3 regions of the Kitasatospora sp. NPDC056651 genome follow, and region 1 is predicted to be linked to each of the others. Evidence: riboswitches for the same ligand, from Rfam matches in the RefSeq annotation. Region 1 holds a riboswitch; each other region holds the start of a gene.

What was found. Region 1 has a riboswitch for cobalamin ahead of ACFRAR_RS21400 (FecCD family ABC transporter permease). Riboswitches for the same ligand answer to the same signal wherever they lie in the genome.
Region 2: another riboswitch for cobalamin. It lies ahead of ACFRAR_RS03685 (cobalamin biosynthesis protein); the one in region 1 lies ahead of ACFRAR_RS21400 (FecCD family ABC transporter permease).
Region 3: another riboswitch for cobalamin. It lies ahead of ACFRAR_RS36295 (acyl-CoA thioesterase); the one in region 1 lies ahead of ACFRAR_RS21400 (FecCD family ABC transporter permease).

What each region holds. Positions count from the first base shown of each region.
Region 1 is NZ_JBHTWX010000054.1:6,686-16,939, reverse strand. It holds gene ACFRAR_RS21410 (ABC transporter substrate-binding protein) at 1-980, opposite strand, end outside; gene ACFRAR_RS21405 (ABC transporter ATP-binding protein) at 1,003-1,812, opposite strand; gene ACFRAR_RS21400 (FecCD family ABC transporter permease) at 1,836-2,900, opposite strand; cobalamin riboswitch at 3,010-3,159, opposite strand; gene sodN (superoxide dismutase, Ni) at 3,248-3,643, opposite strand; gene sodX (nickel-type superoxide dismutase maturation protease) at 3,820-4,272, shown strand; gene ACFRAR_RS21385 (CGNR zinc finger domain-containing protein) at 4,306-4,887, opposite strand; gene ACFRAR_RS21380 (amino acid ABC transporter ATP-binding protein) at 4,998-5,801, opposite strand; gene ACFRAR_RS21375 (amino acid ABC transporter permease) at 5,798-6,775, opposite strand; gene ACFRAR_RS21370 (ABC transporter substrate-binding protein) at 6,813-7,748, opposite strand; gene ACFRAR_RS21365 (NADP-dependent malic enzyme) at 8,644-9,837, shown strand; gene ACFRAR_RS21360 (zinc-binding dehydrogenase) at 9,938-10,254, shown strand, end outside.
Region 2 is NZ_JBHTWX010000004.1:75,866-86,119, reverse strand. It holds gene cpt (chloramphenicol phosphotransferase CPT) at 1-406, opposite strand, end outside; gene ACFRAR_RS03705 (cobyrinate a,c-diamide synthase) at 506-1,939, opposite strand; gene cobO (cob(I)yrinic acid a,c-diamide adenosyltransferase) at 1,944-2,549, opposite strand; gene ACFRAR_RS03695 (putative cobaltochelatase) at 2,555-4,720, opposite strand; gene ACFRAR_RS03690 (cobyric acid synthase) at 4,785-6,323, opposite strand; gene ACFRAR_RS03685 (cobalamin biosynthesis protein) at 6,320-7,315, opposite strand; cobalamin riboswitch at 7,423-7,556, opposite strand; gene ACFRAR_RS03680 (alpha/beta hydrolase family protein) at 7,896-9,002, shown strand; gene ACFRAR_RS03675 (hypothetical protein) at 9,667-10,254, shown strand, end outside.
Region 3 is NZ_JBHTWX010000157.1:4,004-14,257, reverse strand. It holds gene ACFRAR_RS36320 (SDR family oxidoreductase) at 76-900, shown strand; gene ACFRAR_RS36315 (adenosylcobinamide amidohydrolase) at 890-1,660, opposite strand; partial or broken gene ACFRAR_RS36310 (citrate/2-methylcitrate synthase) at 1,780-1,908, shown strand; gene thiI (tRNA uracil 4-sulfurtransferase ThiI) at 1,963-3,237, opposite strand; gene metE (5-methyltetrahydropteroyltriglutamate--homocysteine S-methyltransferase) at 3,471-5,786, opposite strand; cobalamin riboswitch at 5,963-6,137, opposite strand; gene ACFRAR_RS36295 (acyl-CoA thioesterase) at 6,260-6,709, opposite strand; cobalamin riboswitch at 6,903-7,077, opposite strand; gene cobF (precorrin-6A synthase (deacetylating)) at 7,224-7,982, shown strand; gene ACFRAR_RS36285 (S1 family peptidase) at 8,139-8,960, shown strand; partial or broken gene ACFRAR_RS36280 (enoyl-CoA hydratase) at 9,074-9,211, opposite strand; gene mmsB (3-hydroxyisobutyrate dehydrogenase) at 9,208-10,095, opposite strand; gene ACFRAR_RS36270 (enoyl-CoA hydratase/isomerase family protein) at 10,092-10,254, opposite strand, start outside.

The sequences.
Region 1 (10,254 bases):
ACGGTGCGCAGGTACTCGGCCAGCGCGCCGATCGCGGCCGGGTTGCGCGGGCTCTCCACCAGGTCGACGTAGTCCATGACGAAGATCCGGTCGTTCCTGACCGCGGCGACGTCGGCCAGCGGCGGGAAGGACTTGAGGAACCGGCGCTTCTCCTCGGCGCGGGGGGTCGCGTAGTCGTTGATCACGATCACCTCCGGATCGAGCCGCACCACGCTCTCCCAGCCGGCCGTGAACCAGGTGTCGGCCCGGTCGCCCATGATGTTGCCGCCGCCGGCCCGGGTGATGATCTCGTTCGCGGCGGCGAACTTCCCGGCGGTGTACGGCTTGTCCTGCCCGCTGTCGTACAGGAAGACGGACGGGTGGCGCTCGGGCCGCGGGACGGCGGCGATCCGCGCCTTGAAGTCGGCGATCAGCTTGTCGGAGCGGTCCTTGACGTCGAAGATCTCGCCGAGGTTGGCCAGGTCGGTGTAGAGCGCCTCCAGCGGGTCCATCACGCCGCGCTCGGCGCCCTTGCCGCTGCGGCAGGACTCGCTGAGCACGTACGAGTCGACCCCGAGCGCCTTGAACGCCTGCGGGGTGACGCCGGTGCCCTCGACGAAGCCGTAGTGCCAGCCGGCGAAGACCAGGTCGGCCTTGGCGTCCAGCGCGATCTCCTTGGTGAGCACCTTCTTGGAGAGCCAGGTGGTCTGCTGGTAGCCGTCCTTCCAGGCCACCGCGTCGATCTTCCCCTTGTCGTCGGGCATCACGTAGCCGGCCATCCGGTCGGCGAGGCCGAGCGAGAGCATCAGCTCGGTGATGTTGACGTCGTTGGTGACCACCCGGGCGGGCTTGTGGTCGAAGGTGAGCTTCTCGCCGCAGTTCTCCACCGTCACCGGGTAGTGGGCGGAGCCGGCGGCGGCCTCCTCGGGGGCGATCTCGGCGCCGCAGGCGGTGAGTCCGAGGGTGAGCAGGGCGGTGGCGGCAACGGCCTTGGTGCGCACGGTGGTTCCTTCGGGGGGCTGGTCAGGCGGAGGGGGCGAGGCGGTCGAACAGCAGCTGGAGGGCGCCGGTCTCCGGGTGCCGCACCGGGGTGGCGCGGACGCCGAACACCTCGGCCAGCAGGGCGGGCCGGAGCACCTCGTGGGGCGGGCCGGAGGCGACGATCCGGCCGGCCCGCAGCACGTACAGGAGGTCGCAGTGGCTCGCCGCCAGGTTGAGGTCGTGCAGCGCGGTGACCACCGTCGGTCCGGCCTCGCGGGCGAGGGCCAGCACCTCCAGCTGGTGCGCGATGTCGAGGTGGTTGGTGGGTTCGTCCAGCACCAGCAGCCGTGGCTCCTGGACCAGCGCGCGGGCGAACAGCACCCGCTGCTTCTCGCCGCCGGACAGGCTCAGGAAGCCCCGTTCGGCGAGGTGCCCGGCGCGGACCTTGCGCAGGGCCTCGGCGCAGCGCTCCTCGTCGCCGTCGGCCGGGGCGCCGAAGCCGCGGCGGTGCGGCAGCCGGCCCATGGCGACCACTTCGGCGACCGTGAAGTCGAACTCGGCGGAGTGCTCCTGGGTCAGCGCGGCCACCCGCCGGGCCGTCTCGCGGGCGGTGAGCGCGTGCAGGTCGTCGCCGGCCAGCCGGACCGCGCCGCCGGCCGGCTTGAGCACCCGGTAGACGCAGCGCAGCAGGGTCGACTTGCCGCTGCCGTTCGGTCCGACCAGTCCGACCACCCGGCCGGCGGCGGCGTCCAGGCTCACCTCGTGGACCAGCCGGGTGCCGGCCAGCTCCACCGAGACGGCGTCGACGGCGAGGTCCTCGCCCGGGCCCCGGGCCCCGGTCGGGTCGGTCATCCGGTTCATCCCGTTCAGCCGGTTCATCGGGCGGCTCCGAAGGCCTGGCCGCGGCGGCGCATCATCAGCAGGAAGGCGGGCACGCCGAGCACCGCGGTGAACACCCCGACGGGCAGTTCGGCGGGCGCCAGCAGGGTGCGCGAGGCGATGTCCACCCAGACCAGCAGCAGGGCCCCGGCGAGCGGTGCGATCACCAGCACCCGGCGGTGCCCGGCGCCGACCAGCATCCGCGCCAGGTGCGGCATCAGCAGCCCGACGAAGCCGATCGCCCCGCTGACCGCGACCACGGTGCCGGTCACGGCGGCGGTCACCACGAACAGCTCGCGGCGCAGCCGGTCCGGGTCCACGCCGAGCGAGGCGGAGGTCTCGTCGCCCATGGCGAGCGCGTCCAGCCGGCCGGCGGCGCAGCCCAGGTAGGCGAGGCCGGCCAGCACGGTGGCGGCGGCGATCGGCACCGAGCCCCAGGTGGCGCCGCCGAGGCTGCCGAGCAGCCACATCATGGCGTCCCGGGCGGCCTCGCCGCGGTCGGCGGCGAAGACCATCAGGGTGGTGGCGGCGGAGAAGCCGTAGGACAGGGCGGTGCCGGTGAGCACCAGGCGCAGCGGGGTGAGCCCGTACGCGGTGCGGGCGGCGAGGTAGACCAGGGTCATGGCGACGAGCGCGGAGCCGAAGGCGGAGGCGGAGATCGCCCAGACCCCGAGCGAGGCGAAGGCGCCGAACAGCAGGACGGCGTTGGCGCCGACGGCCGCGCCGGAGGAGATGCCGAGCACGAAGGGGTCGGCCAGGGAGTTGCGCACCAGGGCCTGGACGGCGGTCCCGCAGGCGGCCAGCCCGGCGCCGACCACCGCGGCCAGGACGGTGCGCGGCAGCCGGATCTCCCAGACGATCGCGTAGGCGGCGGCCTCGTCCGCGTCCAGCCGGCCGCCGGTGAGCCCGGCGCCGAGCAGCCGCAGGACGCGGGACAGGCCGATCCCGGAGGAGCCGAGGGCGACCCCGCAGACCAGCGAGAGCAGCAGCGCGGCGGCGAGGCCGGCGGCGAGCGGGGCGACGGGTATTCGACGGGTGGGCGGGCCGGCTGCACGGTTCACGGGTGCGCGGTTCACGGGTGGCGCCTTGCCTCGGGCCGTGGGTGCGCCGGGGCGGGCGCGGACCGCGGGGGTGCCGGGGCGCCGTTCCCCTCGCAGTCCGCGGCGAGTTGTCGGGAGGTCGAGCGGCCGGGGGCGATCGGGCTGGCACGGCCGTCCGGGCTGGTACGGGCCGTGCTCACCGTTGCGGGTCAGCGCCGGATTCACACCGGACTTCCCCCTCGGACGCCTTGGCAGCATAACAGCCGCTCAGGCCAAGCGACCCTTACCGAGGGCGGGTCGGACGTGAACGCACGACCGCCCCCGTCCGACGGTGCGGACGGGGGCGGCCGGGTGGCGACGCGTCAGGCTCAGGCCTGCTTGGTCTCCCAGAAGATCTTGTCGACCTCGGCGATCAGGTCCAGCAGGGCCTGGCCGGTGGCCGGGTCGGTGGACGCCTTGGCGGCCGAGGCGGCCTTCAGGGTGTCGTTGATCAGCTGGTGCAGCTGCGGGTACTTCTCGAAGTGCGGGGCCTTGAAGTAGTCGCTCCACAGCACCGAGATGTGGTGCTTGACGGCCTCGGCGCGCTGCTCCTTGATGATGATGGCGCGGGCGCGGAAGTGCGGGTCCTCGTTGGCCTGGTACTTCTCCTGGGTGGCCTTGACGGACTCGGCCTCCAGCTTGGCCTGCGCCGGGTCGTACACGCCGCAGGGCAGGTCGCAGTGGGCGTGGGCGGTGGCGCGCGGTGCAAACAGACGAGAGAACATGGGAGTCCTTCCTTAGATCGTCTTCCCGCGCCTGAGATTACCCTTCCGCCCTCCCGGTTTCGCGATCGGGCGGTGGGCCCAGGGCCAAAGGCGGACCCGGAACCGTGCCAATTCGGGCATCGAACAGATGACGGTCCGTACGGCAGACTGGGGGCGGGCCGATCGGAGGAGGAGTCGTGGCGCGGAGCACGCGACCGGAGGACGGTGAACCGGGTGGCGTGCTGCCGTTCGGGCTGGTCGACGTGGCGGGGCCGTCGATGGTGCCGACCCTGCGCGAGGGCGACCAGCTGCTGGTCCGCTACGGCGCACCGATCCGGCCGGGCGCGGTGGTGGTCTTCCGGCACCCCTTCCAGCAGGACCTGCTGGTGGTGAAGCGGGCCGCGGAGCGCCGGGCCAGGGGTTGGTGGCTGCTCTCCGACAACCGTCCGGTGGACAGCGACAGCCGCAGCTACGGTGCGGTCCCGGACGAGCTGGTGCTCGGCCGGGCGCTGCTGCGGCTGCGTCCGAGCCCGGCCTGGCTGGCGCCGGGCCGCCGGCTGGAACGGCTGCTGCTCACCCCGCGACTGGCCCGGGTGCCGGGCCTGGCCCGCCGGCTGGGCGCCTGGGTCGACGCGGCCGACACGCCGTAGGGCATCTCGACCCGGACAGGACCTGGGCGCGGGCTAGGCGCGGGCCGCGGCCTCCGCCTCCTGGCGCTTGCGGGCCCGGTAGGCGGCGACGTTGGCGCGGGTCGCGCAGCGGTCCGAGCAGTAGCGGCGGGAGCGGTTGGTCGAGGTGTCCAGGTAGGCGTTGCGGCAGGGCGCGGCCTGGCAGATGCCGAGCCGGTCGGCGCCGAGTTCGGTCAGGTGGACGGCCAGGCCCATGCAGGCGACCGCACTGAAGTGCGCGGTGGCGGTGGCGGAGTTGTCGGCCAGGTGCAGGTGCCAGCGGGGCCGTCCGGCGTCGTCCAGGTAGTCGTGCCCGGAGATCAGCGGGCTGACCGGGTACTCCATCAGCAGGCTGTTCAGCAGGTCGACGCCGCGGATCTCGTCCCCCTCGGCGGCGGCCTCGAAGACCCCGCGCAGCCTGGTGCGCACCGCCCGCAGCCGGGGCAGGTCGGACTCGTCGGCGAGCGCGGCGGCCCGCGAGGAGTCGGAGAACAGTCCGCGCACCGCCTCGACCGAGGTCAGCGTGTCGGTGCCGCGCTCGGGCTCCTCGGTGTTCACCAGCCGAACGGCGAGATCGGCGTACGCGGCGAGCTCCACAGGGGTCCTTCCAGGTTCGGTAACAGGCTGACAGCCTCCAGCCTATTACCTGGGCGGAGAAAACGTCGGGCCCGGCAGGTCAGGCCTGCCGGGCGCCGACGGTGGGGCTCTCAGAGCACCTTGGACAGGAAGGCCCTGGTGCGCTCGTGCTGGGGGTTGGTGAGCACCTCGCGGGGGGTGCCGGACTCGACCACCACGCCGCCGTCCATGAACACCAGCGCGTCGCCGACCTCGCGGGCGAAGCCCATCTCGTGGGTGACGACCACCATGGTCATGCCCTCCTCGGCGAGGCCGCGCATGACGTCGAGGACGTCGCCGACCAGCTCCGGGTCCAGCGCGGAGGTCGGCTCGTCGAAGAGCATCAGCTTGGGCTTCATGGCCAGCGCGCGGGCGATCGCCACGCGCTGCTGCTGGCCGCCGGAGAGCTGCGAGGGGTAGTTCTTCGCCTTGTCGGCGAGGCCCACCCGCTGGAGCAGGGCCATGCCGTGCTCGCGGGCCTCGGCCCTGCTCTCGCCCTTGACCTGGACCGGGGCCTCCATCACGTTCTCGATGGCGGTCATGTGCGGGAACAGGTTGAAGCGTTGGAAGACCATGCCGATGTCGCGCCGCTTGACGGCGACCTCGCGGTCCCTGAGCTCGTACAGCCGGTCGCCCCGCTGCTGGTAGCCGACCAGCTCGCCGTCCACCCAGAGGCGGCCGGCGTTGATCTTCTCCAGGTGGTTGATGCACCGCAGGAAGGTCGACTTGCCGGAGCCGGACGGGCCGATCAGGCAGAACACCTCGCGCTGCCTGACCTCCAGGTCGATGCCCTTGAGCACCTCGGTCAGCCCGTAGGACTTGTGCACGTTCTCGGCGCGGACCATGGGCTCGGCGGACGCGGCGGCGTCGGCGGGGGGCTTGGTCGGATCGGTCATGCGGGACCACCTCCGTCGTGCCCCGGGGCGGTGCGGGGGGACGTCCCGGGGGCGGCGGGCTTCCCGGCGAACAGGCCCCGGAGCCGCTGCAGCGGGGTGGGCGGGAGGGTGCGGTTGGAACCCCGGGCGTAGTAGCGCTCCAGGTAGTACTGGCCGATGGTCAGCACGGAGGTGAAGAAGAGGTACCAGAGGCTGACCACGATCAGCAGCGGGATGTTCTGGTAGTTGCGGGAGTAGATCACCTGGCCGGCCCGGAAGATCTCCTCCAGGGAGATCACCGAGACCAGCGAGGTGGTCTTGAGCATCGAGATGGTCTCGTTGCCGGTCGGCGGGATGATCACCCGCATGGCCTGCGGCAGGACGATCCGGCGCATCGCCTGGAACCGGCTCATGCCGAGCGCGTGCGCGGCCTCGGCCTGGCCCTCGTCCACCGACTGGATGCCGCCGCGGACGATCTCCGCCATGTAGGCGGCCTCGTTGAGGCCGAGGCCCAGCAGCGCGGCGACGAAGGTCGGGATCAGCACGTTGGTCTGCTGGGACCAGAACTCCGGTCCCCACGGGACACCGATCGACAGCTTGGCCCAGATCAGGCCGAGGAAGTTCCAGAACACCAGCTGCACCAGCACCGGGGTGCCGCGGAAGACCCAGATGTAGACCCAGGCGACGCCGGCCAGCAGCGGGTTGGGGGACAGGCGCATCACCGCGAGGACGATGCCGCCGACCACGCCCATGAGCATGGCGAGCACGGTCAGCTCCAGTGTGACCAGCAGGCCGTGCATGATGCTGGCGTGGAACAGGTACTGACCGACGATGTCCCACTTGAAAGCGGGGTTGGTGAAGAGGGCGCTCAGCAGCATCGCCGCGAGCAGGGCGATGACGACGGCGCCCGCCCAGCGTCCGGGGTGGCGGACGGGGACGGCCCGGATGGTGTCGGGCCGTCCCTTCTCCGCCGTCCCCTTGTCCAAAGAGTTCACGGTGTGGCCTCGGGGGAGAAGATGGAGCGTACGAGGGTCAGTGGCCGGCGGCGACGCTGTTGATCACCGACTTGTCGATGGCGCCGGCCTCGACGCCCCACTTGGTGAGGATCTGCTTGTAGGTGCCGTCGTCGATCAGCGACTGGACGGCGCCCTGGATGGCGGGGGTGAGCTTGGAGCCCTTGGCCAGGGCGACGCCGTAGGGGGCCACGCCGTAGGTCTCGCCGACCTTCTCCAGCTGGCCGCCGGACTGCTTGACCGCGTAGTCGACGACCTGGGAGTCGGCCATCATCGCCTGGTCGCGGCCGGAGACCACGGCGTTGGTGACGTCCGTCTGGAGGTCGAACTTGTCGCCCCCGTTCTGGATGCCCGGCTTGCCGGCCTTGACGCAGTCCGGGTCGCGGGTGTCGTTGATCTCGTCGGCCTGGGTGGTGCCGGTCTGGACGGCGACCTTCTTGCCGCAGAGGTCCTTCGGGTCGATCTTCTCCGGGTTGCCCTTCTTCACCGCGACGGCGCTGCCGGAGTTGAAGTAGGTGACCATGTCGACGACTTCCTCGCGCTCCTTCTTGTCCGTGAAGGAGGACATGCCGAGCTGGAACTTGTTCGACTGGATGCCGGGGAGGATCGCGGTGAAGCCGGAGTCCTGGACCTCGGCCTTCAGGCCGAGCTTGGCGGCGATGGCGTTGGCCAGGTCGACGTCCATGCCGATGACCTTGCCGCTGTCGTCCTTGAACTCGTCCGGCGCGTACGAGGCGTCCGCGCCGATCAGGAGCTTGCCGGCCGCCTTGACGTCGTCCGGGACGAGCGAGGCGAGCTTGGGGTCGGCCTTGACCTCGTTGACGGTCGCGGAGGCGTTGGGGGCGCCACTGCCTTCGTCCTTGCTGCTGCTGCTGCAAGCGGTCAGCGCGAGGGAGAACGAGGCGGCGACCAGGCCGGCCGCGAGGAGTCGGTTGCGCTGGGTACGGGCGCTCATGAGGGGGATCTCCATCCTGGGGGAGAGAGGTCGGGCGGAGCGCGCCGCGGGAGCGGCGCACCGGAAACGGCGAACCGGACGGTTCGGTACGTTCGTGTCGTCGTACGTCGTCGTACGTGCAGGCCGGGTCGTGCAGTTGCCCGGGCGCGTGGGACGCCGTCCGGGGTTTTACGAGGTACTGCTTCCGCCACCCTCCGCCGAGGTGGACGTCGACCGAACCGCCTCGACCATGGGCCGACTCGATCGGAGATGGGGGGAATCCTGCCATCTGATGACACCCAGGTGGCCCTCATCCAGATCAAAATCGGATAACGAGGGGTCGCGCTGTCCGCTATTCGGACCCATCCCGTGGCCCTGTCACTGTGCGCATAGGTATGCGGACCGGACTGTTCCGTCCCGCCCTGCCGGGCCCGGCCGCCGGTGTGTCAGAATCGTCACCGGGTGACCCCCGAACGCTCGAACCAGACCGACGAGCCCCGACAGGCTCGGGGTGTCCAGGAACGGAAGTCTCACGCGGCTCCGTATCCGGAACGCCCGACTCCCCTTCGGATCTGCGTTCACCCCCGCGGGTGCGCGTGCGCTCATGCCGTCGCCGCCGCCGGGGTCCGGTGCTTCCGACGCCGGACCTCCGTGACGCGACAGCGCGGCGATGAACCGTACGTGACGAGGACGAAAAGGCATAGGTGCGATGCCGTCGTCCGACCTACGCTCGGGCGGGAAGCACAACACGGACAACACCAGACCCCATAACACCCTCATTCGAGGGCGCCGCCCGACGGCTGCGCCCCGACCCTCGTCCCGGGTCCGCTTCGGCGTACCCGGTTTCCGGTTTCCGGACGGGGTCGCCCGTCCGTCGGTCGCGTGCCCTCGCCAGATCACTGACGAAGAGGTCATCGTGGCAGCGGAGATCATCAGCAGCATCCAGGACACCGACGATCCGGTCGACGCGGTTTTCGCGCTCCACCGCGGCGGCAAGATGGAGATCCGGGCGACCGTCCCGGTGCGCGACGCGGACGACCTGTCCCTCGCCTACACCCCCGGTGTCGCCCGGGTCTGCACGGCCATCGCCGAGCAGCCGGAGCTGGTCAACGACTACACCTGGAAGTCCAACACCGTCGCGGTGGTCACCGACGGCACCGCGGTGCTGGGTCTCGGTGACATCGGCCCGCAGGCCTCGCTGCCGGTGATGGAGGGCAAGGCCATCCTGTTCAAGCAGTTCGGCGGCGTGGACGCGGTGCCGATCGCGCTCGACTGCACCGGGGTCGACGAGATCGTCGAGACCGTGGTCCGGCTGGCGCCCTCCTTCGGCGGCGTCAACCTGGAGGACATCTCCGCCCCCCGCTGCTTCGAGATCGAGCGCCGGCTCCAGGAGGCCCTGGACATCCCGGTGTTCCACGACGACCAGCACGGCACCGCGATCGTCAGCACCGCCGCCCTGTGGAACGCGGCGAAGGTGACCGGCCGTGAGATCGGCTCGCTGCGGGCCGTCATCTCCGGCGCCGGCGCGGCCGGCATCGCGATCGCCAAGATGCTGGTCGCGGCCGGCATCGGCGACGTGGCCGTCTGCGACCGCAAGGGCGTGGTGTACGAGGGCCGCGGCGACCTGACCGACGTCAAGGCCGAGATCGCCGCGCGGACCAACCGCACCGGCCTCAAGGGCTCGCTGGCCGACGCGCTGGCCGGCGCCGACGTGTTCATCGGCGTCTCCGGCGGCACCGTGCCGGAGGAGGTCGTCGCGACCATGGCCGAGGGCGCGTTCATCTTCGCGATGGCCAACCCCACCCCGGAGATCCACCCCGAGGTCGCGCACAAGTACGCCGCCGTGGTCGCCACCGGCCGCAGCGACTTCCCGAACCAGATCAACAACGTGCTGGCCTTCCCGGGCATCTTCGCGGGCGCCCTCCAGGTCCGCGCCTCCCGGATCACCGAGGGCATGAAGCTGGCCGCCGCCAAGGCCCTGGCCGGCGTGGTGGCCGACGAGCTGACGCCGCAGAAGGTCATCCCCTCGCCGTTCGACGAGCGGGTCGCGCCGGCGGTCACCAAGGCCGTCGCCGAGGCCGCCCGGGCGGAGGGCGTGGCGCGGATCTGACGATCCGACCGCACAGTCGGCAAACGGCCCGGGGCCGGGACACGCGTCACACCGCCGCGTGGTTCCCGGCCCCGGGCCGTCGCGGCTATCGTCCGGTGGCATGTTCGCTGCCTACGCCGCACGTATCGACGCCGCCGACCCGCTGAGCGGGCTGGAGCTGGGCGACCTCCCCGAGCCGCAGGCCCGTCCCGGCTGGAGCGTGGTCACGGTCCGGGCCGCCAGCCTCAACCACCACGACCTGTGGTCGCTGCGCGGGGTCGGCCTGCCCGCCGAGAAGCTGCCGATGATCCTCGGGTGCGACGCCGCCGGCGTCGACGAGCACGGCAACGAGGTGGTCCTCCACTCGGTGATCGGCCAGAGCGGCCACGGCGTCGGCCCCGACGAGCCGCGCTCCATCCTGACCGAGCGCTACCAGGG
Region 2 (10,254 bases), on a different contig from region 1:
GGTCGCCGCGCGCGGCCTCCCGGGCCGCCGCCACCGCCGGATCGCAGCGCACGCCGACCCAGAGCACGTCCAGGCCCTCCAGCGCCGCCCGCCACCGGGCCTGCGAGGCCGTGGTGCCGAGGAACACCTCGTCCACCACGATCCGGGCCCCGGCCCGGGCCATCGCCGCCACACCGACCGTCCAGGCGGTGTCCAGCGCGGCGAACACGGGACCGACCTCGACCGTGCCGTCGCCGCCCGTCACGCCGCCGATGCCCTCGCCGCCTTCACGCAGCGCGGGCGGCAGCGCGTCGACCATGGTGTCCGCACCGAGGTGTAGCCACGGCTCCGGCAGCAGTTCCTGGAGGTGTCGGGCGATGCTCGACTTGCCGGAGCTGGACCCGCCGTTGAGAACGATCACATGCATGCGCGCAGCCTAGAACCGCGGGCCCCGCGCCGTCGCGGCGAATTCCGCGGCGAATTCCGCGCCGCATCCCGGCGGGGCGGCGGGGCCCGCAGCCGTGAACTACGCCGCCCCTGGCCCGGGCCCTGCCTCGGGCCCCGTCCCGGGCGCCGTCCCCGTCCCCGCCCCCGGCCCCGCCGCGAACGAGGCGGCGGCGGCCGCGAAGGAGGACGCCAGCGTCGGCGCGCCGGCCCAGTGCAGGTGCAGGTAGGAGGCGTGCACATTGCCGTCCGCGAAGCCCTCCGTGCGCGGGCCGGTCGGCAGGCGCCAGCCCCAGGCGGGCAGTTCGCCCGCGCCCGGGTCGCAGACCGTGCGGTGGAACTCGTGGCCGCGCAGCCTCGTCCCGGCCCGGGCCAGCGGCGAGTCGTGCAGGGCGACCGCCTCCCGGTAGCCGAGGGTGAGCCGCTCGGTCATCCGGGCGTCGGCGGGCAGTACGCCGCACATCGGCAGCCCGTCCAACTCCCGTCCCAGGTAGAGCAGTCCGGCGCACTCGGCGGCGATCGGCCCGCCCGCGGCCGCGAACGAGGCGATGGCCGCGCGCAGCGGGGCGTTGCCGCTCAGCTGCCGCACGTACAGTTCCGGGAAGCCGCCGCCGATCACCAGGCCCGCCGTCCCCTCGGGCAGCGCCGAGGCGTGCAGCGGGTCGAACGGGACCACCTCGGCCCCCGCCGCGCCGAGCAGTTCGGCGTTCTCGGCGTACGAGAAGGAGAACGCGGCGCCGCCCGCCAGCGCGATCCGCGGCCGTCCGGCCACCGGCGCGACCTCGGCCGAAGGGTCCCACGGCTCGGCGTCCAACTCCGGTGCCGTCCGGGCCAGTTCGAGCAGGGCGTCCAAGTCGACCGAGGAGGCCACCAGTTCGCCCATGTCGGCGACCGCCTTGAGGGCCTCCGCCGAGCGCTCCACCGCGGGGATCAGCCCGAGGTGGCGGGACGGGGTGGCGACGGCCGCCGAGCGGCGCAGCGCGCCCAGTACCGGTACGCCGGAGCCCTCCTCCAGGGCCTCGCGCAGGAGTTGTTCGTGCCGGTCGGAGGCGACCCGGTTGAGGATCACCCCGGCGAGGCGCACCTGCGGATCCCAGGAGGCGAAGCCGTGCACCAGCGCGGCCACCGAACGGGACTGCGAGGAGCCGTCCACCACCAGCACCACCGGCGCCCGCAGCAGCTTGGCGACGTGCGCCGTGGAGGCCAGCTCGCCGCGCCCCGAAGCCCCGTCGAACAGGCCCATGACCCCCTCGACCACCGCGACGTCCGCCCCCGCCGCGCCGTGCAGGAACAGCGGCGCGACCCGCTCCGGCCCGCACAGGAAGGCGTCCAGGTTGCGTCCCGGTCGGCCGGCGGCGAGCGCGTGGTAGCCCGGGTCGATGTAGTCGGGACCGACCTTGTGCGGCGACACCGCCAGCCCGCGCGCGGCGAGCGCCGCGATCAGGCCGGTGGCGACGGTGGTCTTGCCGGCGCCCGAGGAGGGCGCGGCGACGACGAGGCGGGGGATGTCGGTCAACGGTCTACCACTCGATACCGCGCTGGCCCTTGCGGCCGGCGTCCATGGGGTGCTTGACCTTGGTCATCTCGGTGACCAGGTCGGCGAATCCGGTCAACGCCTCGGGCGCGTACCGCCCGGTGATGACCACGTGCTGGCTGCCCGGGCGGTCCCCGAGCACGGCCACCACCTCGTCCGGGTCGATCCACCCCCAGTGCATCGGGTAGGTGAACTCGTCGAGCACGTAGAAGCGGTAGGTCTCGGCCGCGAGGTCCCGCTTGACCTGCTCCCAGCCCTCCTTGGCCGCCTCCTCGCTGGACATCTCCTGCTCGGCGGAGCGCTGGATCCAGGACCAGCCGGAGCCCATCTTGTGCCAGTCGACGGTGCCGCCCTCGCCGGAGGCGCCGAGCACGCGCAGCGCGTTCTCCTCGCCCACCTTCCACTTGGCGGACTTCACGAACTGGAACACCCCGACCGGCCAGCCCTGGTTCCAGGCCCGCAGCGCCATGCCGAACGCGGCCGTGGACTTGCCCTTGCCCGGGCCGGTGTGCACGGCGGTGATCGGCAGCGTACGGCGCTGACGGGTCGTCAGGCCGTCGTCGGGGACGCTCTCGGGGACTCCCTTGGGCATGTCGGTCAGGCCGCCTTTCGCGTCGAAGTGGTGGTCGCACGGGTTGCGGAGCGGTTCGCGGAACGGCTTGCGGAGTGGCTCTCGGAGCGGCTCTCGCGGACGAGCGAGGCGACGCCCTCGGCGCGCAGCTCGTCCAGGCTGACGGCGGTGCCGCCGAGCAGCCCGGCCAGCGTACGGGCCAGGCCCAGGCGGACCGGTCCGGACTCGCAGTCCAGCACCACGCTCGCGGTGCCCTGCGCCGCGAACAGCGCCGCCGCGCGCCGCGACCGGGCGAGCGCGTCCCGCCCGCCGGTGGCCCGGCCGTCGGTCACCACCACCAGCAGCGGGCGCCGGTTCGGGTCGCGCAGCCGCTCGACCCGCAGCACCTCGTGCGCCCGCAGCAGCCCCTCGGCCAGCGGGGTCCGCCCGCCGGTGGGCAGCGACTCCAGCCGGGCCGCGCCGACCTCCACCGAGGAGGTGGGCGGCAGCGCCAGCTCGGCGCCCGCGCCCCGGAAAGTGACCATGCCGATCTTGTCGCGGCGCTGGTAGGCGTCCATCAGCAGCGACAGCACCGCGCCCTTGACGGCGGTCATCCGCTGCCGGGCCGCCATCGAACCGGAGGCGTCCACCACGAACAGCACCAGGTTGGACTCCCGTCCCTGGCGCACCTGTTCGCGGAAGTCGTCCTTGTGCAGCACCAGCGCCCGCCCGCTGCGCCCGCGCGCCGCCTGGTGCGGCGCGGCGGCCTGGAGGGTCGCGGTCAGGTGCAGCCGGCCGAGCGCGCCCTGCGGGCGGCGGGCACGGATGGTGTGCCCGCCGGTGGTCTCGGCGGGGGAGCGGCGGCCCTGGGCGCCGTGGCCGGTGCCCCGCACGGTGAACAGCCGGGTCCGGTACGGGTCCGCCGCCGCGACCGGCGCCGACTCCTTCGCGGGGGCCGGGTGCTGGGCCGGTACGGGCTGCCGCGCGGCCTCCCCGGCGTCCGTGGCCTCCCCGGCGTCCGGGGCTTCCGAGGCGGCTTCCGGGGCGGCCTCCGCGTGCGGGCCGTCGGACGGCTCGGGTGCGCCGCCGCCGTCCGGGCCGCCGCCGTCGGGGCCGCCGTCGGGCCCGTCGCCGTCCGGGCCGCCGTCGCCGTCGCCGTCCGGGCCGGGCCCGTCGCCCTCGGGCTCCGGGTCGTCCTGCCGTGCGTGCTCCTCCAGCGTCCGGTCCAGCTGCTCCTCGTCCAGTCCCGGCGCGTCGAAGGGGTTGCGGCGGCGCCGGTGCGGCAGCGCCAGCTGGGCGGCCTTGCGGACGTCCTCCTCCCGCACCTCGGCGCGCCCGTCCCAGGCGGCCAGCGCGACGGCCGTGCGGGCCATCACGATGTCCGCGCGCAGCCCGTCCACCTCGAACGCGGCGCACACGGCGGTGATCTGACGCAGCGCCACCTCCGTCAGCTCGACCGCTGGAAGCAACTCGCGCGCGGCGGTGATGCGTTCGGCAAGAGCCCGCTCGTCCCGCGCGAACCGGGCGGTGAACGACGCCGGGTCCGCGTCGTACGCGAGCCGGCGCCGGACCACCTCGGCGCGCTCGGCCGGGTCCCGGGTGGCGGCGATCTCGACGGTCAGGCCGAACCGGTCGAGCAGCTGCGGCCGCAGCTCGCCCTCCTCCGGGTTCATCGTGCCGACCAGCAGGAACCGGGCCGCGTGCCGCACCGACACGCCCTCGCGCTCGACGTAGGAACGGCCCATCGCGGCGGCGTCCAGCAGCAGGTCCACCACGTGGTCCTGGAGCAGGTTCACCTCGTCGATGTAGAGCACGCCGCGGTGCGCCTTGGCGAGCAGTCCGGGCTCGTACGCCTTGACGCCCTCGGCCAGCGCCCGCTCCAGGTCGAGCGAGCCGACGATCCGGTCCTCGGCCACGCCGACCGGCAACTCGACCAGCTGGGACGGCCGTTCGTGGCCGGCGGGGGCGTCGTGCGGCCCGTCCGGGCACTGCGGGTCGGGCGCGGCCGGGTCGCAGGCGAAGCGGCAGCCGTCGACCGCGGCGATGTCCGGCAGCAGCCCGGCCAGCGCGCGCACCATGGTCGACTTCGCGGTGCCCTTCTCGCCGCGCACCAGCACGCCGCCCACGGCCGGGGAGACCGCGTTCAGCAGCAGTCCGAGCCGCAGGTCGGCCATGCCGACGACCGCGGTGAACGGATAGCGGACGTCACTCATGCCGTACCCCACTCCTGTCGTGTCCGGTCCTGCGGTCGTATCCGGTCCTGCGGCCGAACCCGGCTCATGCGTCACTCCCAGCGGTCCCGGGCGGGACGAACGGCAGCGATCCGGCCGCCGGCACCCCGCCCTCGATCAGCTTCCACAGCGCGTCGGTGTCGGCGTGCTCCGCGATCAGGTCGCCCAGCCGGTCCAGCCGGGCCTCGCGCGCGGCGGCGAAGGAGGTGTCCGGCGCGGGGACGAACGCCCGCCCGGCCGACTCGGCCACCTGGCGCAGCAGTTCGCGCCGGAACCCGTCGTTCTCCAGCGCGCCGTGCCAGGTGGTGCCCCACACCGAGCCCAGCCGGCAGCCGTCCAGGTTCCGCCCCGCACCGTCGGAGAAGAACCCCTCGCCACCGTCCACCGCCACCACCCCGTGGTGGATCTCGTAGCCCTCGACGCGCTGCCCGAACGCCTCGCCGACCGGCCGGGCCAGCACCTTCTCCACACCGAAGCGGACCCGGGTCGGCAGCAGTGCGAGCCCCTCGACCGCACCCGCCTTCGACTCGACCTCGTCCACGATCGAGTGCGCCAGCATCTGGTAGCCGCCGCAGACGCCGAGGATCGGCAGCCCGGCCGCCGCCCGCGCCTTCAGGGCCGGCTCCAGGCCGCGCTCGCGCAGCCAGGCGAGGTCCGCGACGGTGGCCCGGGTGCCGGGCAGCACCACCAGGTCGGCGTCGGCCAGCTCCTCCGGCCTGGTCGCCCAGCGCACCAGCACGCCGGGCTCCTGGGCGAGCGCGTCCAGGTCGGTGAAGTTGGACAGCCTCGGGAAGCGCACCACCGTCACCCGCAGCACGTCCGCGCCGAGCGGCCCGCGACCGTCCGTCCGGTCGACCACGGTGGACAGGTCCAGCGAGTCCTCGGCGTCCAGCCAGAGCCCGGGCAGCATCGGCAGCGTGCCCAGCACCGGACGGCCGGTCAGCTCGTGCAGCATCTCCAGTCCGGGGGCGAGCAGCCGCGCGTCGCCGCGGAACTTGTTGACGAACCAGCCCGCCACGTGCCGCTGGTCCTCGGCGGACAGCAGCGCCAGCGTCCCGTACATCGCCGCGAAGACCCCGCCGCGGTCGATGTCCCCGACCACCACCACCGGCAGGTCGGCGGCGGTGGCCAGGCCCATGTTGGCGATGTCGCGGTCGCGCAGGTTGATCTCGGCCGGCGAGCCCGCGCCCTCGCAGACCACCACGTCGAAGCGCCGGCGCAGGTCGACCAGGCACTCCAGGGCACGCTCCAGCAGGACGGGCTTGCGCTCGCGGTAGTCCAGCGCGCCCACCTCGGCGACCGGCCTGCCCAGCAGCACCACCTGGCTGCGGCCGTCCGCGCCCGGCTTGAGCAGCACCGGGTTCATCGCCGCCTCCGGCTCCACCCGGGCGGCCTGCGCCTGCATCGCCTGGGCGCGGCCGATCTCCGCGCCGTCGGCGGTGACGAAGGAGTTGAGCGACATGTTCTGCGCCTTGAACGGCGCGACCCGCACGCCCTGGCGGGCGAGCCAACGGCAGATCCCGGCCGTCACCACGCTCTTGCCCGCGTCCGAGGTCGTCCCCGCGACCAGCAGCGCGTTCGTCATGCCCTTCCCCTCTTCGCCAGGAGCGCGCGCAGCAGCACGTGCCCCGCGACCGTGGTACCCAGCGCCAGTGCGCCCACCCGCCGGGAGAGCGCGCAGGCGCGCTCGATGTCGTCCGCCGTCACCGGCCGCAGCTCCGCGCCCAGGACCGGCCGGTGCTCCTCCCGCTCGCCGTACCGGAGGGTCCCGCCCAGCCGGACGCCCACCGCGCCGGCGAACGCCGCCTCCGCCTGGCCCGCGTTCGGGCTCGGGTGTGCGGAGCCGTCCCGGCGCCAGACCCGCCAGGCCGTCCGGGGCTCGGGCGCGGCGGCCACCGTCAGCAGCGCCGTCAGCCGGGCGCCAGGCCAGCCCGCCAGGTCGTCCAGCCGGGCCGAGGCCCAGCCGAAGCGGGCGTAGCGCGGCGAACGGTGGCCGACCATGGCGTCCAGGGTGTTCACGGCGCGGAAGGCCAGCAGGCCGGGGGTGCCGGCCAGGGCGCCCCAGGTCAGCGCGTTCACCACGGCGTCGGCGGTGTTCTCGGCCACCGACTCGACCACCGCCCGGGCGATCTGCTGTCCGTCCAGCGCGCTCGGGTCCCGCCCGCACAGGTGCGGCAGCCGTTCCCGGGCGGCCGCGAGATCGTCCGCGGCCAGCGAGCGGCCGATGGCGCGCGCCTCCCGGGTCAGCGAGGTGCCGCCGAGCACCGTCCAGGTCGCGGCCGCCGCCAGCGCCGCCCGGCCCAGCGGGCGCCGGCCCACCGTACGGTCCAGCGCGAGCGCGCCCGTCGCGACCGCGCCCACGCACAGCGCCGTGTACCCGGCGCCGGCGGTGCGGTCGTCACGCCACAGCCGCCGCTCCAGCCGGGTCGCGGCGTCGCCGAAGGCGGCCACCGGGTGGCCCCGGCGCGGGTCGCCGAAGCGGGCGTCGGCGGCGTAGCCCGCGACGGCACCGAGCGCGAAGGCGACGGCGCGGGTCAGCGGGCGCGTCGTGGACGCGCGCGGCGTCGCAGGGGTCATCGGCCGCACGGCGGAAGGCAGCTCGGGGTCCGGCAGGGCGGGGCAGCCTGCATCGCGTGCGTGTCCTCACTCAGGGTCCGCGCCCTGGATCGACGTGACGGGGGCGAGAGTCTCCTGGCTTCCGGGTCGGACGCACCCTCGGAGCCTTCCAGCGGCCGTCGACGGCCCGCCGTGGCGATGTTCCGAGCGTGCTCCCCGGTGACAGTGGCGGGACCGCGCCGGACTTCCACCGGCTTCCTCTCCATGCCTCCGTATGGCCTCAGGATCCCATCACGGGCCCGAACCGGGAGTCAACCGAGGTCACGGAGGGGTTGGTCACAAGCGGGCCCGGCTGACGACCCGTGGGATCGCCGCCACTACACCCGTCGTCTCCTCCCGGCTTCTCCCGGCACGTCCCGTCTCCTCCCGGCACCGCGGGGCCGCGCCCGGGTGACCCGAACGGCTCAGTCCGGTGGCCGGGTGGGCGGTGCGCCGGTGAACTGGTGCACGAACACCGTCCGGTGCGTGAGCGACAGATCCGTGGGCGCGCTAGCGAGAGATCCGTGAGCGACGGAGCGGAGCAAGAGAACAGGGGAGCGAGATGCGTTGGGGAACCGCCGCCGTCGTGGCGGCCGCCGCGGTCGGGGCAGCCGTGCTGGTGGTCGGTCGTCGGGCCTCCGAACGGATGGTCCGTCCGGCGACCGCCCTCCGGGAGTCCGGACCGGTCCTGGTCCGGAACCTGGCTCCCGGCCGGATCACCTTCACGCGCGGCCCGGAGAGCCTGCGCCGCGGCCGCTGGGCGGTCGAGTGGGGGGACGGCGGACACGCGGTCGTCGAGGAGGTCCTGCACAGCGACGAACAGGGCGTCACCCGTCGGCTGGTCCGCGCCGACCGCGGCACCCTCACCCCGGGCACCGAGGTCCGCTTCACGCCCCGGGTCCTGCTCGGCGACCCGACCGAGGCGCTCGGCCTCGCCTTCACCGACACCACCGCCGACGGCGAGCTCGGTGCCCTGCCCGCCTGGCGGATCGACGGCAAGCGCGGCACCTGGGTGATCCTGGTGCACGGTCCCGAGGCCGACCGCGGGCAGACCCTCCCGGTGCTCCCCGTCCTCCACCGGCTCGGCCTGCCCGTCCTCTCCGTCACCTACCGCGGCGACCGGGGCGCCCCCGCCTCCCCGGACGGGCTGAGCCACTTCGGCGAGACCGAGTGGCGCGACATCGAGTCGGCGGTACGGCTGGCGCTGGACAACGGCGCGGGCAAGGTGATCCTCTACGGCTGGTCCCTCGGGGCCACCATGGTCCTCCAGACGGCGGCCCGCTCGGCCTGGTCGCACGCCGTCCGCGGCCTGGTCCTCGACTCCCCGGTGCTCGACCTCCCGGCCTCGGCCCGCCGGGACGCCGCCCGGGCCGGCTTCCGGGGCGTCGCCGCCGAGCTCGGCGCCCTCGCGGCCGAAGGGCGCACCGGCGTCGACCTCGCCGACTTCGGCCGTGTCGCCGACGGCACCGACCTGCGTGTCCCCACTCTTCTGCTGCACAGCCCGGAGGACCGGATCGCGCCCTTCCGCACCGCCGAGAAACTGGCGGCCGTCCGCCACGACGTGGTGAGCCTCCAGCCCTTTCCCGGCGCCGACCACGCCACCCTCTGGAACACCGCCCCCGATCGCTACACCGAACTCCTCCGCCGCTGGCTCACGCCGCTGCTTTAGGAGATGTCCGGCCCCCCGGTGGTGCGGGCGGTTGTCGACCGGGCCCCGCCGGCTATTCCGGCGGGCTTCCCCCCGTCCGTGCGTGAACGTTTCCCCATTCCGTCCGGCGGACACGAGAAGTCGGACCCGCCGACTTCTCGCGCGGGGAGAACCCCCCGGTCCGTCCGGCATCCGTCCGGATTCGGGCTGGACAGTCCCGGCGGAAGTCGCCGGAGCGGATTTCCCGGACGTAAACCACCCTGTCGCCAGGGATAAAAATGTGTCCGCCACTGACGCCCCCACCCCTACGCACCGTGACCGATCGAGCATTCCGGGCAACCGGAGTATCCGAAGTGGCATGCGCAGGTCATACGTTTCCGGCCAGGCGGTTTGCCGCTGTTGCCCGATCTTGCGGAGGTGCCACCGCCGGTCGCCCGGTCGTACGGACAACCGGATGTGACAGAAGGCCGGTACAAGGGGAAGACTGCTCGACGTGACGTCTCGGAACCCGCGCGACCGTGATGCCCCGCTCCCGCCGACGATCGGTACCGGTGCGACGGTGACCCGTCTCCCCGGAACGGCCCAACGGCCCGCCGGTGGCAGGCCGGGCGGGGCGGGTGTCCCCCGTAACGGAGTACCCCGGCGACGAGGACCCGCTCCGGCCCCCGGGCGAGGCCGGGTTCCCGTGCCGGAGGGCTTCCCGGCACCCGCCGAGCTGGCGCCGCTGGCCCGCCGGATGCTGGTGGACGCCGTCCGGATCGCCCGCTGGGCCGGCGAGCTGGCCGAGGTCGACAAGCGCGGCGAGCTGCTCCCGGAGGACGCCCGCACGGCGGGCCGGGCACTGGCCATGACGGTCGGCGCCGCCGCCAAGGCGTGGGGGCAGGCGCTGCTGGTGGGCCTGGTGGAGCCCCGGGACGGCGGGGCCGGCCCCGGCTGGCGCCTGCACGCCTGGGAGCACGACGACGAGGCCGTGATCCGCGGCTGGTCGGCACTGTTCGACGCCTGGACCCTGCTGGCCCCGGTGCCGCCCGCCGCGCTGCGCGGCGTGTTCGCCGTGCTGGCCGGGCAGGCCGTGGACCAGGCGCCGCAACTGCTCTCCTTCCTCCACCTGGTCGACGGGCCGGTCGCCGAGAGCGAGCTGCTGGAACTGCTGCGCCGGGGCCTGGACGAGCGCCGGGTCGGCACCGGCCTCGGCGGGCCGGGACTGTCGCCGGTGCCGCACGCCGCCTCGGCCGTCTCCGCCGTCCGCGGCACCTGCCGCGAGCCGCAGATC
Region 3 (10,254 bases), on a different contig from region 1:
GACAGCCTGAAATATCAGGCCACATAGTTATGAGCCATATTGGTTATGGTCCATAAGTGTATGGAGTACAGCGCGATGAGCGACAAGACCGTCCTGATCACCGGCACCTCCTCCGGCATCGGCCTGGCCACCGCCGTCGCCGCCGCACGCGGCGGCTGGCAGGTGATCGCCACCATGCGCGACACCGCGAAGGCCGGCCCACTGCTGGCCGCCGCCGAGGAGGCCGGGGTGGGCGTCGACGTCCGGGCGCTGGACGTGACCGAGCCCGACTCGGTCGCCGCCTGCCTGGCCGGCCTGGACCGGCTGGACGCGCTGGTCAACAACGCCGGCGCGGGCCACGTCGGCACCCTGGAGCGGGAGGGCCTGGACGACGTCCGCGCCGTCATGGAGGTCAACTTCTTCGGGGTGCTGAACGTCACCAAGGCCGCCCTGCCCCTGCTCCGGGCGAGCAGGGGCCGCCTGCTGACCGTGACCAGCGTCGGCGGCGTGGTCGGCCAGCCGTTCAACGAGGCCTACTGCGCCGCCAAGTTCGCGGTCGAGGGCTTCATGGAGTCGCTCGCACCGGTCGCGGCCACCACCGGCGTGTCCGTCAGCGTCGTCGAACCGGGCGCGGTGGCCAGCGAGTTCGTCCGCAACGTGGGCCTCGCGGACGACGCCGTCGAGCAGGCCGGCCCGTACGCCCCGGCGCTGACCGCCTACCTCGACCGCACCCGCGCCGCCTTCGCCGACGCGCAGCCGGCGGCGGAGGTGGCCGACCGGATCCTCGGCCTGCTCACCGCCGAGCGCCCCGCCTTCCGGCTGCTCACCTCCGGCGCCGCCCGGGGCTTCGCCGGGATCAAGCTCAAGGACCTCGACGGCTCGGCCGTGCAGGGCCTGACGGCCGGCTGGGTCAGCGCGTGACCACCCGGGCCGCGACGCCGGGCCGGGCCTCGCACACGTCCGGGACGCGACAGCCGGGCAGCGTCGCCGGGTGCGCCACCGCAGGCCCCTCGGCCCGGCGTTCGCGGTCGAGTTCGGCGCCCTCGCGCACCGCCCGGTAGACGGCGCGGGCCAGCCGGGAGCCCCAGACCGAGCGCGGGCCGCCGAACGGGTCGCCCGGGGTGCCCGCGCCGGGGGCGCGGACGGCCACGCAGACCGCGTCGGACGGGGTGCCCGAGCAGTCGTAGCCGGCGTCCAGCAGCGCCTGGACCTTGGCCTCGGTCGCGGTGGCCAGCAGGTTCACCAGACCGGCGTCCTCGACGGCGGCCGGCACCACGGCCAGGATGTTGATCGTCCCGGGCCGGTACGCGACCGCCGCCGCGGCCGGGTCGGCCGCCCAGAGCGCGACCCCGATCCCGGCGGTGACCAGCGCGGTGACACCGCCGTCCTCGGCCCGGGTGCAGTCGTCCACCTCGGCCGCCGTCATCAGCCCGACACCCGGGCCCACCAGCCCCTGCCCGGCGGCCAGTTCGGCCAGGTGCCCGGCCGGGTCCATCCGCGAATAGCCCGGCCGCACCTGGGCGTTGAGCACCCAGGCACGCTCCCCGAGCCCGCCGCCGAGCACCGCGCTGCTGACCATCCGCCAGCCGGGCCCGGCCCGCCACAGCAGCAGGTGGCGGCAGGCGCCGTCCTCCGCCCGCGCGGCCCGCTCCACCCGCACCCCGACGTCGTTCACGACCACTCCCCTTCCACCGGATACGGCACCCTGGTGCGCCGGTCCGGGTCGACCGCCAGCCGCTCCCCCGCGCTTCTTCGGCGCCGAGGACCCGGCCGAGGACGACGGCCGCCCGGCCCCCGACCTCCCTGGTGCTCCACGCGGAGCACGGCTTCAACGCCTCCACCTTCATCGCCCGGGTCGTCACCTCCGCCCTGTCCGACCTCTGCAGTGCCGTCACCGCCGCGATCGGCGCGCTCAAGGGCCCGCTGCACGTAGCGACCTCCGTATCGGAGCCTCCACGGCGGGGGTCGGCACGGCGGAGCAGGTCAGGAGGGCAGGGCGCAGGTGCCGACGGGCGGCGCCTGGTCCTCCTCCTGCCCGGGCCGCGTCACCTGCACGTTCTCCAGCAGCGCCTCGACCAGCTCGTCCAGGTCGAGGCGCTGCTCCACGGCCCGCAGGTGGCCGATCCGCGCCCCGGTGGTGACCTCCGGCGGGGCGAGCAGACTGCAGCAGTCCTCGTCCGGCAGCACGGAGATCTCGGCCGTGCCGAGCGCCCTGGCCTGGTCGATGATCTCCTGCTTCTCCCAGCCGACCAGCGGGCGCAGCACCGGCAGGGTGGCCGCCTGGTCCACCGCGGCCATGTTGGCCAGGGTCTGGCTCGCCACCTGCCCCAGGCTGTCGCCGGTCACCAGCGCCTGCGCTCCGGTGGCGGCGGCCAGCGCCGAGGCGGTGCGGACCATGAGCCGGCGCTGGGCGACCACCTGGAGCCGTCCGGCGCCCGCGATGGCCAGCTGCTTCTGGGCCTTGCCGAGCGCGATGACGTGCAGGGCGCCGGGCGGCTGGTAGCGGTTGAGTTCGCGGGCCAAGGCGTAGGCCTTGTACACCGACGCGGGGTTGGTGTAAGGCGCGCCGCTGAAGTGCACGAAGTCGCAGGCCAGGCCGCGCCGCATGGCCCGGTGGGCGGCCACCGGCGAGTCGTACCCGCCGGACAGCAGCACCAGGGCGCGGCCGCTGGAGCCCACCGGCAGCCCGCTCAGTCCGGGGTGGCGCTCGGCGGAGAGGAAGGTCTCGTGGCGGTCGATCTCCACGGACAGGGTGACGTCGGGCGCGGTCAGGTCCACCCGCAGGCCGGGCACCCGCGGCTGGAGCAGGGCGCCGAGCTCCCGCTCCAGCTGGGAGGAGGTCAGCGGGAAGGCCTTGTCGCGCCGCTTGGCGCGCACGGCGAAACCGGTGGCGGCCCGCCCCGCGCACGCGGCCCGCAGCACCTCCAGCCCGTTCGCCTCGATCGACTCCATCGTGCTGGGCACGCGCAGCGCCGGCTCCACGGAGCTGAAGCCGATCACGGTGCGTGCCCTCTCGACCAGGGCCTCGACGGGCACCTGTCCGCCGAGCACGGTGAGGCTGTGCGGGGTTCGGATCCAGGTGGAGCCGCCCACCCCGCGCAGCGCCGACCGCAGGTTGTCCTCCAGGCGCTTCACGAACGCGCGCCGGTTGCGGCCCTTCAGGGCGACCTCGCCGTGCTTGAGGAGCACGCAGTGGCCGTAGGGTTCGGTGCCGCCGCGCGGAGCGGGCAGGCGGGTGTCGTCGGTCGGGTGGTCCATCCGGAAGTCCCAGTGTCGTCGTTTCGGTGTCGTCGGCACCATCCATCGTGCCGGACGGACCGCGGCGGGAGCCGCGGGGGGCCTGCTGCCGGGGGCACCCACCTGGGCGCGAGTCGCCGGCGCACGGTCGCCGGGGGGGGGGGGCGCGGGGGGGGGCGGGCCCCCCCCCCCCCCCCCGGGGGGGGGCGGGGGGTGGGCGCGGCGCCCGCCCCGCTCCCGTCAGCCGGCCTCCGTCAGCCCGCCAGTTCCTCGCGCAGCACCCGGGCCGCGCCGACCAGGCTGTCGAGGGAGGCGCGGGTCTCCGGCCAGCCGCGGGTCTTCAGCCCGCAGTCGGGGTTGACCCAGAGCCGCTCGGCGGGGATCGCCGCGAGACCGGCCCGCAGCAGCTCGACGGCCTCCTCGGTGCTGGGCACCCGCGGGGAGTGGATGTCCCAGACGCCGGGGCCGACCTCACGCGGGTAGCCCGCCTCGGCGAGTTCGCCGGCCACCTCCATGTGCGAGCGGGTCGCCTCCAGGGAGATGACGTCCGCGTCGAGCTCGTCGATCGCCGTCATGACGGCGCCGAACTCGGCGTAGCACATGTGGGTGTGGATCTGGGTGTCCGCCCGCACGCCCGAGGTGGCCAGCCGGAAGGCCTCGGTGGCCCAGTCCAGGTAGGCCGGGCGGGCGGCGGCGCGCAGCGGGAGGGTCTCGCGCAGCGCCGGCTCGTCCACCTGGACGACGGCCGCGCCCGCCGCCTCCAGGTCGGTGACCTCGTCCCGCAGGGCGAGGGCGACCTGTCGGGCGGTGTCGGCCTGCGGCTGGTCGTCGCGGACGAAGGACCAGGCGAGCATGGTGACCGGGCCGGTCAGCATGCCCTTGACCGGGCGCCGGGTCAGGCCCTGCGCGTAGCCGAACCACTCGGTGGTCATCGGGTGCGGGCGGGAGATGTCTCCGGCCAGGACCGGCGGGCGAACGTACCGGGTGCCGTAGGACTGCACCCAGCCGTGCCGGGTGGCCAGGTAGCCGGTGAGCTGCTCGGCGAAGTACTGGACCATGTCGTTGCGCTCGGGCTCGCCGTGCACCAGGACGTCCAGACCGGCCTTCTCCTGGTAGGCGATGACCTCGCGGACCTCGGCCTCCATCCGCTCCCGGTAGGCCGCCGCGTCGATCCTCCCGGCGTTCAGGTCGGCGCGTGCGATGCGCAGTTCGGTGGTCTGCGGGAAGGAGCCGATGGTGGTGGTCGGCAGCAGCGGCAGGCCGAGCCGGGCGTGCTGGGCCTCGGCCCGCCGAGGGTAGGCCTGGGCGCGGCGGGTGTCGTCGGCGGTGACGGCGGCGGCCCGGGCGCGGACCGCCGGGTCGTGGGTGATCGGGGAGTTGACGCGGGAGGCGAGGTCGGCGCGGTTGGCGGCGAGCTCGGCCGTGACGGCGCCGGTGCCCTCGCGCAGGGCCCGGGCGAGCAGGGCGGCCTCGCGCGCCTTCTGCTTGGCGAAGGCCAGCCAGCGCGCGATCTGCGGGTCGATGTCGCGCTCGGCGGCGGCGTCGATCGGCACGTGCAGCAGCGAGCAGGCCGGCGCCACGTCGACGGTGTCCGCGAGGCCCAGCAGGGTGGCCAGGGTCGCGAGGGACTTCTCCAGGTCGTTGATCCAGATGTTGCGGCCGTCGATCACCCCGGCCACCAGCCGCTTGCCGGGCAGCCCGCCCACCGCGGCGAGGTCCTCCAGGTTCGCGGCGGCGGGGCCGGTGAAGTCCAGCGCCAGACCCTCGACCGGGGACTTGGCCAGCACCGCCAGCGCCTCGCCGAGCCGGTCGAAGTAGCTCGCGACCAGCAGCTTGGGCCGCTCGGTGAGGGCGCCCAGCTCACGGAGGGCGCGGGCGGCCGCGTTCAGCTCCGCCGGGGTGCGGTCCTGCACCAGCGCGGGCTCGTCCAGCTGCGTCCACTCGGCACCGGCGTCCTTCAGCGCGGCGAGCAGTTCCGCGTAGACCGGCAGCAGCCGGTCCAGCAGGGTGATCGGCTGGAAGTCGGCCGCCACCCCGGGGGCCGGCTTGGCCAGCAGCAGGTAGGTCACCGGCCCCACCAGCACCGGCCGGGCGGTGTGGCCGAGCGCGAGGGCCTCCTCGAACTCGGCGACGGCCTTGGCCGGGTTCGCGACGAACACCGTGTCCGGGCCCAACTCCGGCACCAGGTAGTGGTAGTTGGTGTCGAACCACTTGGTCATCTCCAGCGGTGCGACGTCCTGGGTGCCGCGCGCCATCGCGAAGTACCCGTCCAGCGGGTCGGCGTCGACGGCCTCCCGGTGCCGCGCGGGGATCGCGCCGACCGCCACGGTGGTGTCCAGCACGTGGTCGTAGAGGGAGAAGTCGCCGGTCGGCACCTCCGCCACCCCGGCCTCGGCGGACTGCGCCCAGTTCGTCCGGCGCAGCTCGGCGGCGGTGGCCAGCAACGCCTCGGCCGTGACCGTGCCCTTCCAGTACCCCTCGATCGCCTTCTTCAGTTCCCGGTGACGGCCCTGCCGGGGGTAGCCGTACGCGGTGGCCACGGACGCCGCGGCTGCGGACTTCGCTGTCAAGGGACTCTCCTTCGCGAGCCTGAATCCTCAAGTGCCCGGTGACGGCACGAGGACGCGAAGGGATGACGGACCTGACGGACGTCCGCACCCGTGCACGGCTCCGCCCGGTATGGTCGCCGACCCGCCCACGAGGTCACCGGATGGCCGCGCGCGAACGGTCGCGCACGGGCAGTGGCAGGTCTTCGGACTCGCGGGCGCGCCCTCCCCGGCCTGAACCAGGGGTGGACACCTACTGGCCGTCGCTTCCCAGACCCGTCCCGGGTCCAGTGCGTATGACGGCGGTCGTTCCCACTCACCGCTGCGGGGCAGTCCCGGACTGGCCAGTCGAAAGGCGTCACCGGGTTCCCTCTTGCGACGCCCCGCCTGGCGGGCGGGGCGAACCAGCTGCGCCGCCAGCTTAGGGGCAAACCACCGTGGCCGAGGCGGAAATCTCGAAAGGCGTCTGCATGGTGAGACGTCGCGGCCGCGCGCGGCTACTCGGCCGAGCCCCCGAGCGGCCGGTCGGCGTCGCCCTCCGGGGCCAGTTCCGGTACCGGGTGGGGCTTGCCCTCGGAGTCGACCGCCACGAAGACCAGTTGCGCCGTCGCCACCCTGGTGACGGGCCCGGCGAGGTTCCACCGCTCCGAGGTCACCACCACCGACACGTCCATCGAGGTCCGCCCGGCGCGGCCGACCCGGGCGCGGACGGTGAGGAGGTCCCCCGCCTTGACGGGCGCCAGGAACGACATCTCCCGGACCGAGACGGTGACCGCGGGAACGCCGGCGTGCCGGCCCGCGGCGGCGGCCGCCGCGTCGTCGATCAGCTTCATCATCACGCCGCCGTGCACCGTCCCGTAGAGGTTGGTGTCGTGGTCGCTCATGATGTGCGCGAGGGTGACCGCCGAGTCGGCCGGGGTGCGGGAGAGGACGGAGGGACTGGTCACAGCGACGGCCCGCCCGTCATGGCGCCGTGGGAACCGTGGTCGGCGTTCCGCTGCACGGAACTCTCCTTCGTGAGGTCGCGCGCCCCGGGCGTGCCGAGGAGCGGGCAGCCGTCCGTATACGGTCCACCCGCACCGTCGGCCCGACTCGGGGTCGTGGTGGGACCGCGGGCCACCACGGCACGCGGGCAGCGGCAGGTCTTCGGACTCGCGGGCACGCCCTCCCGGCCGGAACCGGGGACGGACGCCCACCGGCCGTCGCTTCCCGGCCCCGTTGCCGGGCCCGGTGCACGGGACGGCGGTCGCTCCCGCTCACCGCTGCGGGGCGGTCCCGGACCGGCCAGTCGAAAGGCGTCACCGGGTTCCCTCTTGCGACGCCCCGCCTGGCGGGCGGGGCGAACCAGCTGCCCCGCCAGCTTACGTCCATCCGCGCAGCTCACGGCCACCGCCCACCTCTTCGGTCGGTCCACGCACGACCCCTGGGGCCGCGCGCCCGGGCGGACGGCAGAATGTCCCCATGCGGCACATCTACGTCATCGGCATCGGCGCGGGCGACCCCGACCACCTCACCCTGCAGGCGGTCAAGGCGATCGCCCGCACCGACGTCTTCTTCGTCCTCGACAAGAGCGAGGAGCGACAGGACCTGATCCGGCTGCGCCGCCGGATGCTGGCCGACCACGGCCGGCCCGGGCACCGCGTGGTCGAGGTGCCGGACGCGGAGCGCGACCGCACCACCCCCGCGTACGCGGCCGCCGTGGACGACTGGCGGGTGCGCCGCGCCGACCTGGTCGAGCGTCTGGTCGCCGAACACCTCGGCCCGGACGAGCGCGCCGCGTTCCTGGTCTGGGGCGACCCGGCCCTCTACGACAGCGTCATCGCGGTGGTGGAGGACGTGTCGGCCCGGGGCGGGGCGCCGTTCGAGTACGAGGTGGTCCCGGGCATCAGCAGCGTGTCCGCGCTCGCCGCCCGGCACCGCACCACGCTGACCAGGGTCGGCCGCCCGGTGCAGATCACCACCGGGCGCCGCCTGGCCGAGGGGTTTCCCGAGGGGGTGGACGACGTGGTGGTGATGCTCGACGGCCGGGCCGCCTTCACCGAGATCGACCCCGAGGGGCTGGACATCCACTACGGCGCCTACCTCGGCACCCCCGACGAGGTGCTGGTCTCCGGGCCGCTCGCCGAGACCGCCCCGCGGATCCGCGAGGTGCGGGAGCGGGCCCGCGAGCGCAAGGGCTGGATCATGGACACCTACCTGCTCCGGCGCTCGGGCGACTGACCGGACGCGGCACCGGCGAGCGGGGCGGGAGGTTCCCTCCCGCCCCCTCGGGGGGATATCCCCACCGTCCTCGCACCCGCTGCCCTGATGGCCCGGTGGATCTTGGAGAGCAAGGCTGAAGGCATCCGGAAACTCCGGTTCCAAGGAGGATGTCTGATGTTCAGTCGGAACCCCGTACGGCGTCGCGCGGCCCGCGTCGCGGCCGTCTCCGTGCTCGCCGTGGGACTCACCGCCGTGACGGTCGGCAGTGCCGGGGCGATCGTCAACGGGACGGACGCCACGCAGCGCTATCCGTTCATGGCCTCGGTCCCGGTGTCGGCCCCGGGCCTGGACGACGGCGTCTGCGGTGCCTCGTTGATCGACCGCCAGTGGGTGCTGACGGCGGCCCACTGCGTCGACCCGAACCTGGTCACGCCCACCGGGACCGTCCGGATCGGCAGCTCCGAGCGCAGGTCCGGCGGCACCGTCCGCGCCGTCGCCGGCACGTTCACCCACCCCGGCTACCGGCAGGGAGGGGGCGCCGGGCCCAACCTGAACGACGTCGCGCTGATCCGTCTGGACCGCCCGGTGAAGGAACGGCCCGTTCCCGTCGCCGAGCGGCCCGGTGTCCCCGGCACCCCGACCCGGCTGCTCGGCTTCGGCACCGTCGTCGACACCGACGATCTCGGCGGCCTGCGGTTCCCCGACCACCTCCAGCAGCTGGACACCCGCCGGGCGGCCGAATCCGAGTGCGACCCGGGCTACGCCGACCCCACCCGGCTGTGCACCGTCAGCCGGGTCCCGCGGGCGATGGCCTGCTTCGGCGACTCCGGCGGGCCGCAGATCCAGCGCGGCCGGGGCGGGCGGTGGGAACTCATCGGCGTCACCTCCGGCCCGGGCATCGGCGGGCATGTCCCGTGCGCCTCCGGCCCCGGCCTCTACAGCAGCGCACCCGCCTTCGCCGACTGGATCCGCGCGACCGTCCGCGCGAACAGCTGACCCGCTACGACCCGCGCGCGGCGCGCCGCCCCGGAGGTGGGGCGGCGCACCCGGGCGACACCGTCAGCGGTCGGTGAACTCCGGCGGGCGCCTCTCGGCGAAGGCCGTCATCCCCGGTCCCAGGCCGCGAACGCTGCCACGATTTCGGTCATCAGCCGGGTGTTGAGCGCGTTGAGCACCTTCGGCCGGTCGAGCGTGATCAGCCCCACCCGCCCCCTGCGCTCGGCCGGGATCGTCTCGTAGCCGGTCACTCGCCGTCCTCCCTCAGGGTGGTGATGATCGCGGAGAAGTCCAGCCCGCCCGCCTCGCCCTGGGCGAAGGCGGCGTACGACTCCGCTGCCCGGCGCCCGAATTCGGCCGGGACGGCGCAGGCGGTGGCGGCGTCGGCGGCCAGCCCGAGGTCCTTGGCCATCAGGGCGGCGGCGAACCCGGCCGCGTACTCCCGGTTCGCCGGGCTGGCCGGGACCGGCCCGGGGACCGGGCAGTTGGTGGTGAGTGCCCAGCACTGGCCGGAGGCGGTGGCGGCGACATCGAAGAGGGCCTGGTGACTGAGCCCCAGGCTCTCCCCGAGGACGAAGGCCTCGCTCACCGCGATCATCGACACCCCGAGGATCATGTTGTTGCAGAGCTTCGCGGCCTGCCCGGCACCGGCCGGGCCGCAGTGCACCACCTTGCGGCCCATGGCCGCCAACACCGGCTCCACCTCGGCGAACTCGCCGTCGGAGCCGCCCACCATGAAGGTCAGGCTCGCGGCCTCGGCCCCGGGCACCCCGCCGGAGACCGGCGCGTCCACCGCCCGGTGTCCGGCGGTGCGGGCGAGGTCGGCGGCGATCCGGGCGTCGCCGACCGCGATGGTGGAGCAGTCCACGAACAGCGCGCCACTGGGCGCCGCCTCCGTCAACTCCCGGTAGGTCTCCAGGACATGGCGTCCGGCCGGGAGCATGGTGACGACCGCCTCGGCCGCCGCCACCGCCGCCGCGGCCGAGCCGGCCACGGTCACGCCGTGCCCGGCCGCCCGGTCCCGGGCCACGTCCGACAGGTCGTAGCCGGTCACCCGGTGCCCGGCCTTGACCAGGTTGGCGGCCATCGGGCCGCCCATGTTGCCCAGTCCGACGAATCCGATGCTGTGGGTCACCAGCGCTCCAGGGGTGAGGTGGCGGCGAGCCCGAGTTCACGCTCGCCGAGCGGGGCGAAGTAGCGGGCCACCGCGGCGGGTTCGACGGCGTTCAGCGCCGCCGGGCGCCAGCGTGGCGACCGGTCCTTGTCGATCACCTGAGCCCGGATGCCCTCGGCG